Regions from separate parts of the Mediterraneibacter faecis genome, predicted to be linked through region 3. Evidence: a T-box and tRNA genes for the amino acid it is inferred to sense, from the RefSeq annotation. Region 3 holds a T-box; the other regions hold tRNA genes.
What was found. A T-box is a leader RNA that pairs with one kind of tRNA and senses whether it is charged. The one in region 3 lies ahead of leuS (leucine--tRNA ligase), so its partner is inferred to be a tRNA-Leu.
Positions count from the first base shown of each region.

Region 1: it has a tRNA-Leu gene. The T-box ahead of leuS (leucine--tRNA ligase) is inferred to sense a tRNA for this amino acid. The anticodon was not compared.
Region 2: it has a tRNA-Leu gene. The T-box ahead of leuS (leucine--tRNA ligase) is inferred to sense a tRNA for this amino acid. The anticodon was not compared.

Region 1 covers NZ_AP043803.1:1,469,396-1,474,757, forward strand. The annotation lists gene infC (translation initiation factor IF-3) at 96-590, shown strand; gene rpmI (50S ribosomal protein L35) at 649-846, shown strand; gene rplT (50S ribosomal protein L20) at 880-1,236, shown strand; tRNA gene ACZ47Z_RS06950 (tRNA-Leu) at 1,418-1,502, shown strand; tRNA gene ACZ47Z_RS06955 (tRNA-Leu) at 1,530-1,614, shown strand; tRNA gene ACZ47Z_RS06960 (tRNA-Leu) at 1,639-1,723, shown strand; gene dnaG (DNA primase) at 1,907-3,685, shown strand; gene rpoD (RNA polymerase sigma factor RpoD) at 3,742-4,863, shown strand; gene ACZ47Z_RS06975 (tRNA (adenine(22)-N(1))-methyltransferase) at 4,866-5,362, shown strand, end outside.
Region 2 covers NZ_AP043803.1:1,348,948-1,354,309, forward strand. The annotation lists gene pyk (pyruvate kinase) at 1-924, shown strand, start outside; gene ACZ47Z_RS06235 (TrmB family transcriptional regulator) at 1,072-1,788, shown strand; gene ACZ47Z_RS06240 (diaminopimelate decarboxylase) at 1,781-3,052, shown strand; tRNA gene ACZ47Z_RS06245 (tRNA-Leu) at 3,155-3,237, shown strand; gene ACZ47Z_RS06250 (helix-turn-helix domain-containing protein) at 3,310-3,510, opposite strand; gene ACZ47Z_RS06255 (hypothetical protein) at 3,740-3,958, shown strand; gene ACZ47Z_RS06260 (HAD family hydrolase) at 3,955-4,584, opposite strand; gene polA (DNA polymerase I) at 4,771-5,362, shown strand, end outside.
Region 3 covers NZ_AP043803.1:2,033,683-2,039,044, forward strand. The annotation lists gene leuS (leucine--tRNA ligase) at 1-2,200, opposite strand, end outside; T-box leader at 2,255-2,486, opposite strand; gene nrdG (anaerobic ribonucleoside-triphosphate reductase activating protein) at 2,542-3,081, opposite strand; gene ACZ47Z_RS09640 (ABC transporter substrate binding protein) at 3,134-5,263, opposite strand.

The sequences.
Region 1 (5,362 bases), 560 kb from region 3:
TCGGGTGGATATGATATTCACTCGTTTTTTTGTGTTTTCGCGTAAGAACCTAAAGGAAATTCATTTGACGGAGGTATACGACAATTAGCGATTTAATGATTAACGAGCAGATCAGAGATAAAGAAGTAAGATTGATCAGCGCGGATGGGGAACAGTTAGGCATCATGTCATCCAGAGATGCAATGAAGCTTGCACAGGAAGCAGAGCTTGATCTGGTGAAGATTGCACCGGGAGCAAAGCCACCGGTATGTAAGATCATTGACTATGGCAAGTACAAATACGAGCAGACTCGTAAAGAGAAAGAAGCCAAGAAGAAACAGAAAACTGTTGAAATCAAAGAAGTGCGTTTATCACCGAACATTGATACGAATGACCTGAATACCAAAGTGAACAATGCTAAGAAGTTCATTTCCAAGGGAAATAAGGTTAAGGTGACACTGCGTTTCAGAGGTCGTGAGATGGCTCACGTACAGCAGAGCAAGCATATCCTTGATGATTTTGCAAAGCAGCTGGAAGATGTTGCTACGGTAGAAAAGGCAGCAAAATTGGAAGGCAGAAATATGAGTATGGTTTTAGCTGAAAAACGTTAAGACAATATGATCCGGGATGAAGATCCTGTAAGGCAGCACAATAAAGGAGGAAATTATCATGCCAAAAATCAAAACAAATAGAGCGGCAGCAAAGCGCTTCAAAGTAACAGGTACAGGAAAGCTGAAAAGAAATAAAGCTTACAAGAGCCATATCTTAACAAAGAAGTCTACAAAGAGAAAGAGAAATCTGAGACAGGCAACTATTACAGATGCAACAAATGTAAAGAACATGAAGAAGGTTTTACCATATCTGTAAGATTTGGAAGTAGATTAAGGAGGAGATTAGGAAATGGCAAGAATCAAAGGCGGAATGAACGCTAAGAAGAAACATAACAGAACACTGAAACTGGCTAAAGGATACAGAGGAGCTCGTTCCAAACAGTACAGAGTTGCAAAACAGTCTGTAATGAGAGCACTCACATCTTCTTACGCAGGAAGAAAACAGCGTAAGCGTCAGATGAGACAGCTTTGGATCGCTCGTATTAACGCAGCTGCAAGAATGAATGGACTTTCTTACAGCAAATTCATGTATGGTCTTAAACTGGCTAACGTTGACATGAACAGAAAGATGCTTGCAGAGCTTGCAGTAAGCGACAGAGAAGGATTCGCAGCACTCGCAGCAGTAGCAAAAGAGAAACTTGCTTAATTTGAGCTTGTATTTTCGCCCGGTTTTCTTCGGAAGACCGGGTTTTCTTATTGTATTAATTGTATATAAAAAATAAATTTTTAAAAAAATTAAAAAAACTGTTGACATTTAATGCCGCAACGTGTATTATAGTCGTTGTGGCAAGGCGGTAACGCAGATGACCACGGTAAAATGATGATATGCGGAAGTGTCGGAACTGGCAGACGAGCAAGACTAAGGATCTTGTGATCAATGCGATCGTGTGGGTTCAAGTCCCATCTTCCGCATCATTTTCAAAAAAATATTTTAGAAATGCGGAAGTGTCGGAACTGGCAGACGAGCAAGACTAAGGATCTTGTGATCAATGCGATCGTGTGGGTTCAAGTCCCATCTTCCGCATCATTTCAAAAAATATTTCAGAATGCGGAAGTGTCGGAACTGGCAGACGAGCAAGACTAAGGATCTTGTGATCAATGCGATCGTGTGGGTTCAAGTCCCATCTTCCGCAGTAAGATAAGACCAAGAGTACAGAACAAAGTATTCTTGGTTTTTTTATATATAAAACCGTTCTGCTTGGAAAATAATATTGGAAAAGAAAAAAAGAAGAAAATTAAAAAAATAAAAAGGAAAGAGAAGAGTTTTGTCGAATATATATAATAGAGTATTCTTTAAACATTAAGCGGAGGCATTCATGTACTACTCAGAAGAACTGATAGAAGAAGTAAGATCAAGGAATGATATTGTAGATGTGATTTCCGGATATGTCCGGCTGCAGAAGAAAGGCAGCTCTTATTTTGGATTATGTCCGTTCCATAATGAGAAATCACCATCTTTTTCTGTGAGCAGACAGAAGCAGATGTATTACTGCTTTGGATGTGGGGCGGGAGGGAATGTTTTTACATTTCTTATGGAATATGAGAATTTTTCTTTTGTAGAAGCAGTGAAGTTTCTTGCGGACAGAGCAGGAATCGAACTTCCGGAGATGGAATACTCGAAAGAAGCGAAGGAAAAAGCAGATTTAAAGTCTACGATTCTTGAGATGAATAAGCTGGCTGCAAAGTATTTCTACGTACAGCTGAAATCAGAGCGTGGAAGTCAGGCCTACAGTTATCTTAAGAACCGTGAACTCTCAGATGAGACGATCACAGCGTTTGGACTGGGATTTTCGAACAAATACAGTGATGATCTGTATAAGTATCTGAGAGAGAAGGGATACAGTGAAGACCTGATTCGACAGGCCGGACTGATCAACACGGATGAACGTCAGGGTGTGTACGACAAGTTTTGGAATCGTGTGATGTTTCCAATTATGGATGTCAATAACCGTGTGATCGGATTTGGTGGTCGTGTGATGGGAGATGGGAAACCGAAATATCTGAATTCACCGGAGACGGTCGTTTTTGATAAGAGCCGGAATCTTTATGGTCTGAACCGTGCCAGAACATCAAGAAAGCCATACTTTCTTCTTTGCGAAGGATATATGGATGTGATCTCTCTCCATCAGTCCGGATTTACGAATGCGGTAGCTTCATTGGGGACTGCATTGACAGCAGGGCATGCAGCTCTGATCAAGCGTTATGTCCAGGAAGTGTATCTGACTTATGACAGTGATGAAGCCGGTACAAGAGCAGCACTTCGCGCAGTGCCGATCTTGCGGGAGGCCGGGATTTCTGCTAAAGTTGTAAGGATGGATCCATATAAAGATCCGGATGAATTCATTAAGAACCTTGGAGCAGAAGAATATGAGAAGCGGATCCATGCGGCGCGTAATGGATTCATGTTCAGCCTGGAGATGCTGGAGAAAGAATATGATATGAATTCTCCCGAAGGCAAGACAGATTTTTTCAGGGAAGTGTCGAGGAGATTGCTTGAATTCGAAGATGAGCTGGAGCGTAACAACTATATCGAAGCTGTTGCAACAGCATACCGGGTCAGCCGGGAAAGCCTGGAGAAGATGGTCGCAAAGATGGCTGTGAATGCCGGAATGGCGAGACCGGTCGCAAGACCGAAACGGGCAGAGGGATCTGAGAAGAAGCAAAAGGAAGATGGAATCCTTACTTCACAGAAAGCATTGTTGACCTGGATGATCGATGATGACAGGCTCTTTGATCAGATCAGTCAGTACATAAGCCCGGGTGATTTTACAGAAAGTCTGTATCGGACGGTTGCAGAACTTTTATATGAGCAGAGAAAGCAGGGAGCCTTGAATCCTGCGAAGATACTGAATCACTTCACAGAGGAAGAAGATCACAGAGAAGCAGCCTCTTTGTTTAACACAAGAATCAAAGAGCTGAGGACAAAGGAAGAGAGAGAACAGGCTTTACAGGAGACAATCCTGCGGGTGAAGAGTTATAGCATTGAGCATCAGACAATGAATCTCGACCCGACAGATATGCGGGGGTTACAGCATTTGATGGAAGAAAAACGGAAGCTGGAGAACCTGAAGAATTTGAATATTACAATTCAATAAGGATAAAATAAAACAAGACAGGCTGCGGATGCGCGCAGCGAAGGAAGGAAGAACACATGGACGATATTACACAGAAATTTCTTGAGAGATTGAAAGACCTGGTTGCACTTGGTAAAAAGAAAAAGAGCATACTGGATGTTCAGGAGATCAATGATTTTTTCAATGATATGGAACTCAATACAGAGCAGATGGAGAAAGTATTTGATTACCTTGAGGCAAATAACATTGATGTGCTGCGCATTAGCGGAGATACACCGGACGAGGTGGACGTAGATCTGGATGACATTATCATATCTGAGGAAGATGAAGTGGATATGGAGAATATCGACCTGTCAGTTCCGGAAGGTGTGAGCATCGAAGATCCGGTCCGTATGTACTTAAAGGAGATCGGTAAGGTACCTCTTCTGAGTGCGGAACGTGAGATCGAGCTTGCACAGAGAATGGAAGAAGGCGATGAGGAAGCCAAGAAAGAGCTTGCAGAAGCGAACTTAAGACTTGTAGTCAGCATCGCAAAGAGATATGTTGGAAGAGGTATGTTATTCCTTGATCTGATCCAGGAGGGTAACCTCGGTCTGATCAAAGCAGTTGAAAAGTTTGATTATCACAAGGGATATAAGTTCAGTACTTATGCTACATGGTGGATCCGTCAGGCAATCACAAGAGCAATCGCGGATCAGGCAAGAACAATTCGTATCCCGGTTCATATGGTTGAGACGATCAACAAGCTGATCCGTGTATCCAGACAGCTTCTTCAGGAACTGGGAAGAGAACCGCTTCCGGAAGAGATTGCCAAGGAGATGGATATGCCGGTAGAACGTGTACGTGAGATCCTGAAGATTTCACAGGAACCGGTTTCTCTTGAGACACCGATCGGTGAAGAGGAAGACAGCCACCTTGGAGACTTTATCCAGGATGATAATGTACCGGTTCCGGCAGAGGCAGCTGCACAAACACTTCTGAAAGAGCAGCTGGATGAAGTACTGGATACATTGACAGAGAGAGAGCAGAAAGTCCTCCGTCTTCGTTTCGGAATGAATGACGGAAGAGCACGTACACTTGAAGAGGTTGGACGAGAGTTTGATGTAACAAGAGAGCGTATCCGTCAGATCGAGGCGAAAGCACTCCGTAAGCTCCGTCACCCAAGCAGAAGCAGAAAACTGAGGGATTATCTGGATTAATGATGGAATTATCGAAAAGATTACAGGCGGTCGCAGATCTTGTGACCGCCCATTATAAATTAGCGGACATTGGAACGGATCATGCATATATTCCGATTTATCTGACACAGCAGAAGAAGATTACAGAAGCAGTTGCACTTGATGTCAATGAAGGACCACTGCAGCGAGCAGAGGAACATATCCGCGAGAATGGACTTGAAGCAGAGATAGAGACGAGACTTTCCAATGGATTTCAGGCATTACAGCCGGGAGAAGTCCAGTCTGCGGTCATCGCAGGAATGGGCGGCGGACTTGTGATCCGGATCCTGACAGAAGGAGAGGAAGTGGTGCGAAAGCTCGAGGAGTGTATCCTTCAGCCACAGTCAGAGATTGAGAAAGTGCGGGCATTTCTTCTTGAGAAGGGATATGAATTTCTGGAAGAAGATATGGTCTGTGAAGATGGAAAATATTATCCTATGATGAAGGTAAGACCACCGGTGGCTGATACAGCAGGCGAAGA
Region 2 (5,362 bases), 680 kb from region 3:
AAAGATAAAGAAGATATTAAATTCGGAGCAGAGCAGGGAATTGATTTTATCGCTGCATCTTTCGTAAGAAATGCAGAGTGTATTCTTGAGATCAAGGCATATCTGAAGTCTCTCGGAGCTCCTTACATTCCGATCATCGCAAAGATTGAGAATGAAGAAGGAATCAGCAATATCGATGAGATCATTCGTGCAGCAGATGGTATCATGGTTGCCCGTGGAGACCTCGGAGTTGAGATTCCGGCAGAGGAACTTCCATATCTTCAGAAGATGATGATCCAGAAATGTAACGATCAGTTCAAGACAGTTATCACGGCAACACAGATGCTTGATTCTATGATGCGTAATCCACGTCCGACAAGAGCTGAGGTAACAGACGTTGCGAACGCCGTATATGACGGAACAGATGCTGTAATGCTTTCCGGAGAGACAGCACAGGGTAAATACCCACTTGAGGCACTTCAGATGATGGTTCATATCATTGAGCAGACAGAGAAACATCTGGATTACGATAGCATGCTTGAGAAAGAGCATGGTCATTTAAGAGGCGGAGTATCCAGTGCAATCGGATATTCATCTGTACTGGCAGCAGCAAACTTGAATGCAAAATGTATCATCACACCGTCTGTATCAGGAGCAACTTCAAGAGTGGTATCCAACTTAAGACCAAGACAGGAGATCCTTGGTGTAACTCCGAACGAGAGAACATTGAGAAGAATGTCTATCTACTGGGGTGTAAGACCGCTGAAGTCTCTTGAAGTTGATACAACAGAAGATATCTGTGAGAATGCGATTGAACTGGCACAGGTAAAACAGTATGTTGAGCCGGGAGATGTTGTAGTTATCACAGCTGGAATTCCTTCAACAAATGTAAGCAAAGAGAGAAGCTTTACAAGTAATATGATGAGAATTGTGACAGTAGATTAAATTAGAAAAACTTTTAATAAGAGCCAGAACAGTTACCGTGCGTGGTGCCTGTTCTGGCTCTTATTAAATACAATCAATATATTGACATCCAACAATCAATGCTGTATAGTGTTCCTGTAAAGAACTACTAATCAGAGGGGTGGTGCTATGGACGAAAGTAAAGCAATTGAATATCTGATGCATTTTGGAATGTCCCGGCAGGAAGCAACTGTTTATCTTCGGCTGATCGAAGCAGGAAAGCAGACGGGGTATGAGATTGCGAGAGATACAGGAATCTCAAGGTCGAATGTGTATGCATCACTGGCAGCTCTGGTTGAGAAAGGGGCTGCATATCTGGTAGAAGAGGATGCCAAGCGATATATTCCGGTTCATGTTCAGGAGTTCTGTGGTAACAGAATCCGCAGAATGGAAGAAGAACAGAAGTGGTTGGATATGAATCTTACGGGAGAACAGAAAGAAGAAGAAGGATATGTTACGATCGATGGTCAGGAACATATTTCAGATAAGATCCATAATCTTCTGGCTAATGTGGAAGAAAGAGTGTATTGTTCCTGTTCCGGTGTCTGTCTGGAACAGTTGAAAGGACAGTTAAAGGAACTGACAGAAAAAGGAAAAAAGGTAGTTCTTGTGACAGATCATCCATTTGAACTTTCAGGGGCGATCATTTATGTGACGAAAGAAAAAGGAAATCAGATTGGTCTGATCACAGATTCTAAATATGTACTTTCAGGTGAATATGGACAGGAGAGCAGAAACACCTGTGTCTATTCCGGACAAAGAAATTTCGTTACGCTGTTTAAAACAGCACTTGCGAATGAGATAGAATTAATCAAAATACGCGAAGGAGAAAATGAAAATGAGTAAGAAACCATTTGTGACAAAAGAACAGGTTGAAGAGATTGTAAAAACATATCCGACTCCGTTCCATCTTTATGATGAGAAAGGAATCCGCGAGAATGCAAAAGCATTAAAGGAAGCATTTGCATGGAATCCGGGATATAAAGAGTATTTTGCTGTAAAGGCAACTCCGAATCCGTTCCTTTTACAGATCTTGAAAGAGTATGGATGCGGTTGTGACTGCTCCTCTTATACAGAACTGCTTATGTCAGATGCAGTTGGAATTGATGGTCATGATATTATGTTTTCCTCTAATGATACACCAGAGGAAGATTTTAAACTTGCTGATAAACTTGGAGCAATCATCAATCTGGATGATATTACACATATTGACTTCCTTGAGAAGACAATCGGACATATTCCGGAGACAATCAGCTGTCGTTATAATCCGGGCGGAATATTCAAGATCAGTAATGATATTATGGATAATCCGGGAGATTCAAAGTATGGAATGACAACAGAGCAGATCACAGAAGCATTTAAGACACTGAAGGCAAAAGGCGCAAAAGAATTCGGTATTCATGCATTCCTTGCCAGCAATACAGTGACAAATGATTATTATCCAATGCTTGCAAAAGTTCTTTTTGAACAGGCAGTACGTCTTCAGAAAGAAACAGGAGTACATATTAAGTTTATTAATCTTTCTGGTGGTATTGGAATTCCTTACACACCGGATCAGGAACCGAATGATATCCGTGTGATCGGAGAGGGTGTCCGCAAGGTTTATGAAGAAGTACTTGTTCCGGCAGGAATGGGAGATGTTGCAATCTACACAGAGCTTGGCCGCTTTATGATGGGACCTTATGGCTGCCTTGTGACAAAAGCAATCCATGAGAAGAATACTTATAAGAACTACATCGGAGTAGATGCGTGTGCTGTTAACCTGATGCGCCCGGCAATGTATGGAGCATATCATCATATTACTGTTCTTGGAAAAGAAGACGCACCGTGCGATCACAAATATGATGTAACAGGTTCTCTGTGTGAAAATAATGATAAGTTTGCAATTGACAGAATGCTTCCGGAAGTTGATATGGGAGATTACCTTGTAATCCATGATACGGGTGCACATGGTTTCTCTATGGGATATAACTATAATGGTAAATTGAAATCAGCAGAACTTCTTTTAAAAGAAGATGGAAGTGTACAGATGATTCGCCGTGCGGAGACACCGAAAGACTATTTTGCAACATTTGATTGTTTTGAGGTTGGAAAGAAACTTTGCAAATAAAAAACAAATAAAATCATAAAAAAATAGTTGAAAAATGTGACCGGATATGGTAACATAAAAAAGCTGATTCGGACAAGAAGATTTTCTTGTCCGACAGAATAAGCCGCTGTGGCGGAATTGGCAGACGCACTTGACTCAAAATCAAGCGGTTAGTAGCCGTGCCGGTTCGAGTCCGGCCAGCGGCATCGAACGTAATCTCTGAACATCTTACAGATTCAATGTTTGCAAGATGTCCAGAGATTTTTCATTTTGTAAGTTCACTTTTTTCCACGTCCAACGAGATAATCAATTGAGACTGTATAATAATCAGCAAGTTTGATGAAGACATCAATAGGAACGTTGATTTTTCCAAGTTCATATTTAGAATATGTAGTCTGTTTGATGTTGAGATATGCAGCAACTTCTTTCTGCGTTTTATCATTATCTTCTCGCAAATTTCGTATGTTTTCGAATTTCATAATCCCATCCTCGTACCTTAAATCCGGTGTGCGAACTTAACCGGAAACAAGCTATTGTTCACAGTATCCAGTGAACAATAATCTGATATCTTTTGTATTTTTGGATTATTATATAAAAGTCCTGACACGACTATTGAAATATAGTCGTACTACGACTATAATTGATAAAAACATGAAAAATGTGCGAGAAATGAGACAGTATAAGAACTAAGGGGGATGGGAGAAAGTGATGAATAAAGAAAAAATAGATGATATGGATTATTATGAAAAGTATCTGTTGAATGCAACGAAAGAAGAAAGAGATTGCTATATAAAAGAACATCCCGATTTCATGAACGAATATCCGGTATCGTATGAACATCGGGAACTGCTTCAGGATAAGATTTATCGCGGATTGATGCGTAAAATCCGCGATTATGAAAAAAGTAAACAGAAGCGGAGATGTTAATCAAGCTCTCTTAAAATGGTTTTTAATTCTGAAAAAGAATGTATCGTCGGGTAATCTTCCTTAACATCTCCAAGACCATATTCAGCAAAGATAAAAGGGATACCGGCTTTTTTGCAGGAATCAGCATCTCCCTGGGTATCTCCGACATAGACAGGGGATGTCAGATTATTTTTCTCCATTAATTTCAGAATCGTCTGGTCTTTGGAAGTCTGCGTCTGGCCAAAACAAAGGAAATCTTTGATATATGGTTCCATGCCTGCGCCTTTCATCATAACTTCAATATATCCGCACTGGCAATTGCTTACAATAAAAAGAGGATATTCCAGAGCCAGCTCTTTGAGTGTGTCCATAACACCTTCGTAGTAAACACCGGGATGTGTTTCAAGATAGCGGTTTTCATAATCAAAACAGATATCCATCAGTTTTCTTCGAGAGTCCGTGTCGAGATCGGGAAAAACTCCGGCAGCAATTTCGTCCATTGTCTTTCCAAACAGTCCCTGAAGAATTTCGCGGTTTAAGTTTGGCTCAAGATCAGAGTTCTCTTTTATTGCAAGATTCCAGGATTCGGCTACAACTTCAACAGAATCCCAAAGTGTTCCATCTACATCAAATATAATTCCATCCATAATAATTCTCCTGATAGTATTTTTGAAAATATTGTTTACAAAATATTGGAGTCAAAAGGTTACTGTTCACTCCCTAAATTATGATACCATAAAATGAACCTTTAAAAAAGAAGTTAATTAGTGTATACTTTAATAATGGTTAAAATGAAATGCAACAAAAAGCAAGAGATAATAGGAGAGAATCTGATGAGAGATAAAATCGTACTGATCGATGGACACAGTATATTGAACCGGGCGTTTTATGGAGTTCCGGATCTGACGAATTCGGAAGGACTGCATACGAACGCAGTTTATGGATTCCTGAATATTATGTTTAAGATATTAGATGAAGAGAAGCCGGAATATCTGACAGTTACATTTGATGTGCATGCGCCGACATTTCGCCATGAGATGTTTGCAGATTATAAGGGCACGAGAAAGCCGATGGCAGAGGAACTGCGTCAGCAGGTGCCTGTGATCAAGGACGTTCTGCGTGCGATGCATATAGAAGTGATTGAAAAGGCCGGACTTGAGGCGGATGATCTTTTGGGAACCTTGTCTCATCGTTGTGAGGAGAAAGGAATGGATGTTTCCATCATTTCCGGAGACCGTGATACGCTTCAGCTTGCGACAGAGCATATTAAGATCCGCATCCCAAAGACGAAGCAGGGGAAGACGGAAGTAGAAGATTATTATGCGGCAGATGTGCAGGAACGCTATGGAGTAACACCGAAGGAATTTATTGATGTAAAGGCTTTGATGGGTGATACTGCTGATAATATCCCTGGTGTTCCGGGAG
Region 3 (5,362 bases):
TCTCTTCATGTCCAAGCTGCTCCCACATCTCTTCTGCAAAGTGTGGTGCGAATGGAGAAAGAAGTACTGCGATTGTCTCGAGTGTCTCTTTGTCGATTCCGCCCTCTTTCTTTGCAATTTCCATGAACTTGTTGTTATATTCCATAAATCCGGAAATAACTGTATTCAGGCTGAAGCTTTCAAGTCTTGTTGTGATGTCATAAACCATTCTGTGACGAAGTTTGATCATCTCTTTTGTAGGCTGAATATCCTTCTCTTTGCTATCCATAAGGATGTTCCAGAGACGTTTCAGGAAACGGTTTACACCGTCAATTCCACGGTCATCCCACTCTGCATCCAGCTCCGGTGGTCCTACGAAGAGCTCATACATTCTCAGGGAGTCACATCCGTAATCACGTACGAGATCATCCGGTGATACAACATTTCCTTTAGACTTACTCATCTTAATTCCGTTCTTACCTGTGATCATTCCTTGATTAAACAGTTTGCGGAACGGCTCATCAAAGTCAATTGCTCCGATATCGCACAGGAATTTTGTATAGAATCTGGAGTACAGAAGGTGAAGTACAGCATGTTCTACACCACCGATGTACATATCTACCGGAAGCATCTCGTCTGCTTTCTCTCTGGAAACGAGTGCTTCTGAATTATGATTATCTACATAACGCAGGAAATACCAGGAGGAGCCTGCCCACTGTGGCATTGTGTTTGTCTCTCTCTTGGAATCGCTTCCACAAACCGGACACTTGCAGTTTACCCACTCATCGATTGCAGCAAGCGGTGACTCACCTGTTCCTGTTGGCTCGTAGGAATCTACCTCCGGCAGACGAAGCGGGAGTTCTTCTTCCGGCACCGGAACATTTCCACACTTCGGGCAGTGAATGATCGGGATTGGCTCTCCCCAATAACGCTGACGGGAGAATACCCAGTCACGCAGCTTGTAGTTTACTGTTGCGCGTCCGATTCCCATCTCTTCAATCATATGCGGAGCTTCTTTCTTAAGCACAGAAGACTCCATACCATTCCACTCACCGGAGTTGATCATTGTTCCGACCGCATCTGTATATGCCTCTGTCATATTCTCGATCTCTTCTCCGTCTTTTGCGATAACCTGAATGATCGGAATATTGAATTTTGTTGCGAACTCGAAGTCACGGTCATCATGTGCAGGTACACACATGATTGCTCCTGTACCGTAGTCAGCCAGTACATAATCAGACAGCCAGATTGGTGTCTTTGCACCATTCAGTGGGTTGATCGCATAGCTTCCTGTGAAGACACCTGTCTTCTCCTTATCCTGCATACGGTCAACATTGGACTTCATAGATGCATCATAAATGTATTTTTCTACAGCTTCTCTTGTCTCATCTGTTGCGAGAGATGCTGCCAGTTCATGTTCAGGAGCAAGTACCATAAATGTAGCTCCGTGAAGTGTATCCGGTCTTGTCGTATAAACAGTGATTTTCTCCTCTCTTCCTTCTACCGGGAAGTCAACTTCTGCACCGTAAGATTTTCCAATCCAGTCAGCCTGCATCTTCTTAACCTTCTCCGGCCAGTCAAGTTTATCAAGATCATTCAACAGACGGTCTGCATATTTTGTGATACGAAGCATCCACTGACGAAGGTTCTTCTTTGTAACCTCTGCACCGCAACGCTCACATTTACCATTCACAACCTCTTCGTTTGCAAGACCTGTCTTACATGACGGACACCAGTTGATCGGGAACTCTTTCTCATAAGCAAGACCTTCCTTGAACATCTTCACGAAGATCCACTGTGTCCACTTGTAGAACTCAGGATCTGTTGTATTTACTTCCATATCCCAGTCATACAGTGCTGCAATATCATTGATCTGTCTCTTGATGTTCGTGATGTTCGCCTCTGTTGATTTTGCCGGGTGAACGCCCATCTTGATCGCATAGTTCTCAGCCGGAAGACCGAAAGCATCCCATCCCATTGGATGAACAATGTAATATCCCTGCTGTAATTTATAGCGGCTCCATACATCAGAGATTACATATCCTCTCCAATGCCCTACATGAAGACCATTTCCTGATGGATACGGGAACATATCCAGGCAGTAATATTTTGGCTTCTTGTTTCCGTCTTTTCCATTTCTTGGATTGACCGGTGTCTCTTCCCATTTCTCACGCCATTTTTTCTCAATGGCTTTGTGATTGTAAACAATCTTTGTACCCATGTACGTAATTCCTCTCTTTCATCAATATAAAGAAAGCCTCTTCTTCTCATATATTCAAGAGACGAAAAGGCTTTAATTCCGTGGTACCACTCTTATTCATCCGGCTCAACGCCAAATGCACTCATTTATTCTATAACGGGAACTCCCGCCTTCAGCTAATCAATATAACATCTTTTCACCGAAAGAACTCCGAGGTCAGTTCAAAGTCTGTGCTGCTGCCTCACACCTGCCGACAGCTCTCTGAAAAGCATCTTTTCCTTCTACTACTCCTCATCTGCGTTTTTACAATATACCTACTTATTATAAAAACTATATGAATATAAGTCAAGGCTTTTTTCCGCTTAAAGTCCTCTTTTTATTGCCGGTTTCCATTCTACAACCTGTCCCTGTTCCAGTGATTTCTTCACATCAATCAAGCGCTGATTTTCCGAACCTCTGAACAGCAGTGTAATATTTTTCTTATCTTCCTCAAATCTTCCATCCACAAGTACGTCCAGCATAGAAAGCATCTCATCTGTATACTCACATCTTGCCCTGCTTTCTTTCTTCAGTTCCTCATCGAACAAATAACCGCTGTAACACCAGATGTTCTTCTCCGGATAACGTTCCTTCACTTTTCTTAAAAGCTTCACAAGCACTTCCTGATTCTCCGGTTCGAATGGTTCGCCACCAAGCAATGACAGTCCATCAATATAATTCGGCTTCAACGCTTCCAGAATCTCTTCTTCTGTTTCTTCCGTAAATTTCTTTCCATAATTAAAATCCCATGTCATACTGTTAAAACATCCCTTACAATGATGCCTGCAGCCTGACACGAAAAGGGCAACACGAACACCCTCTCCATTTGCAATATCACATTTTTTAATTTCTCCGTAGTTCACTTTGAATCCTCTTTTCTATTTCTTATTAATATCAGGATCACATCTTCCCATGTTATTTCTTCAGTTGGTTCGAAATTGTCCTTATGAGACTGTCTATCTCTATCGGCTTTGTCAGATGTGCATTCATCCCTGCTGCCAGAGATGCCTGCATATCTTCCGCAAAAGCATTTGCTGTCATGGCAATGATTGGAATCTTTTCTCCATCTGGACGATCTTTCATGCTCCTTATTCTTCTCGTTGCTTCATAACCATCCATCTCCGGCATCATAATATCCATAAGAATTGCATCAAAACTCCCTTCCGGATGAGCAGCAAACAGATTCAACGCCTCTTTTCCATTTTCAGCCCTGACATATTGTATTCCTTTATCTTGAAGCAACGTTTCCAGAATCTCCGCATTCAGCTCATTATCTTCTGCAATCAAAACACACTTTCCCTGTAACTGCATTTCAGAATTCTTTTGATCCGTCTGATCTGAGTTCTCCATTTCGTTAACAGATAGAATTTCCATCGGTAACTCTACAACAAATGTGGTTCCCTCGCCAAGCTTACTTTCAACCTGAATTGTCCCACCCATCGCATCAATGTAATGCTTTGTGATCGCCATGCCAAGTCCTGTCCCTTTATACTGTGTTCTTGCTCCAGACCGTTCCTGTGAAAATTCATCAAAAACATGAGGAAGGAACTCACTGCTCATTCCACGCCCCGTATCGGTAATGATATACTTCACTATTATATGCTTTTCATCTTCCCCTGGATTTATCTTCATAATAAATGAAATCGTACCACCAGCATCTGTAAATTTCACTGCATTTCCAAGAATATTGACCAATACTTCCTGAATACGAAGTGGGTCTGTAAGTACCATACACTTCTGATTTGAAAATGGTATCTCTGTATGAAAGATCAATTCTTTTTCACCAGTCAATCCCTGTATGATATCTCGTACCTTGTCTGCTGCAGAATACAGTTCTGTCGGAACAGGGGTATAAACCGGCTTCCCATTCTCTATCCTGCTGATATCAAGTACGTCACTGATCAATGACAGTAAATGTTCTGAACTATTTGAAATCTTCTGCAAACAGTCTCCTACTTCTGCATTTGAATTCTGTTTCATCGCAATTTTAGTAAATCCGACTATCGCATTCATCGGTGTTCGGATATCGTGCGACATGCTATGCAGAAATTGGCTTTTCGCCTGTGTTGCTGCCTGCGCCTCAGCTACCGCCTCTTCTAACTGATGATTGCTTTTTTCCAGCTCTGCATATCTGCGCCGCGCATAAACAGTACGAATCCTCACCAGTATCGCAAGCATAATAACTACTGAGATACTAAAAACAGCAAGGATCACTTTACCATACAATTTCCAAAATCCATCTTTCTGATTGATCACTTCCGCAACATTCGGTATCAGATTTTTAGAAATATTAAATTCATCTAACACTTGTTGGTCCAGATAATATTCATTCGGACTTTCATCCATCATTGATATCTCAGATAAATCAGTGCCTTTAAATATCTCCATAACCATTTGCGCAGCAATCTCACCAGATTTCCTATGTGATACAATATTTCCGCCTAAAACGCCTTCACCGATTCCCGCCTGAACAAAACGAAAAACCGGAACCTTTGCATATTCCTTTATAATCTGGCAAACCTGTTCATTCGTATAGATATTTCCATTCACATCTTCCGAAAGAATCAGGTAAATTAAAATAGTATCCTTATCTATCGCAGAAATACGGTCAAGAATCTGCTGCTGTGTCAGCAGTGAACCATTGATCACATCAAACGTGAACTCTGGATATTCCTCTTCCTGGGCATAAAATTGCTGCTGCTCACCAATTCCTGTCACTGTATTATCTACAATTGCCACAATATTTTTTGCCTGTGGTTCAATCTTCTTTGCAAATTCCAAATTTTCTTTATAAGAAAACCTTTCGATCACACCTGTAACAAACGGATCCTGACTCACCTCTTTGGCATATTCAATATTATTAATCCCCTCAAACACGATCGGAGTTTTGTAGAATAATTCATCCTTATATAACATAGCAAAAACAAGTGCCGCATCATCACCTGCGATCACCGCATCATACTCCCCGTCATGCTGCTCTTTATAGCGTAATTTATCATAAAGCAGTTGTTCCGCCATTTCAGTGTTTATTTGTTTTGTATCCATAAATTCAATATCCAAAGAAATATTTGAATCCAACTTCGACTGAATTCCTTCTATCTGTGAAGGAACCGTAGACCAATTATAAGAATAAGAACTGATAAA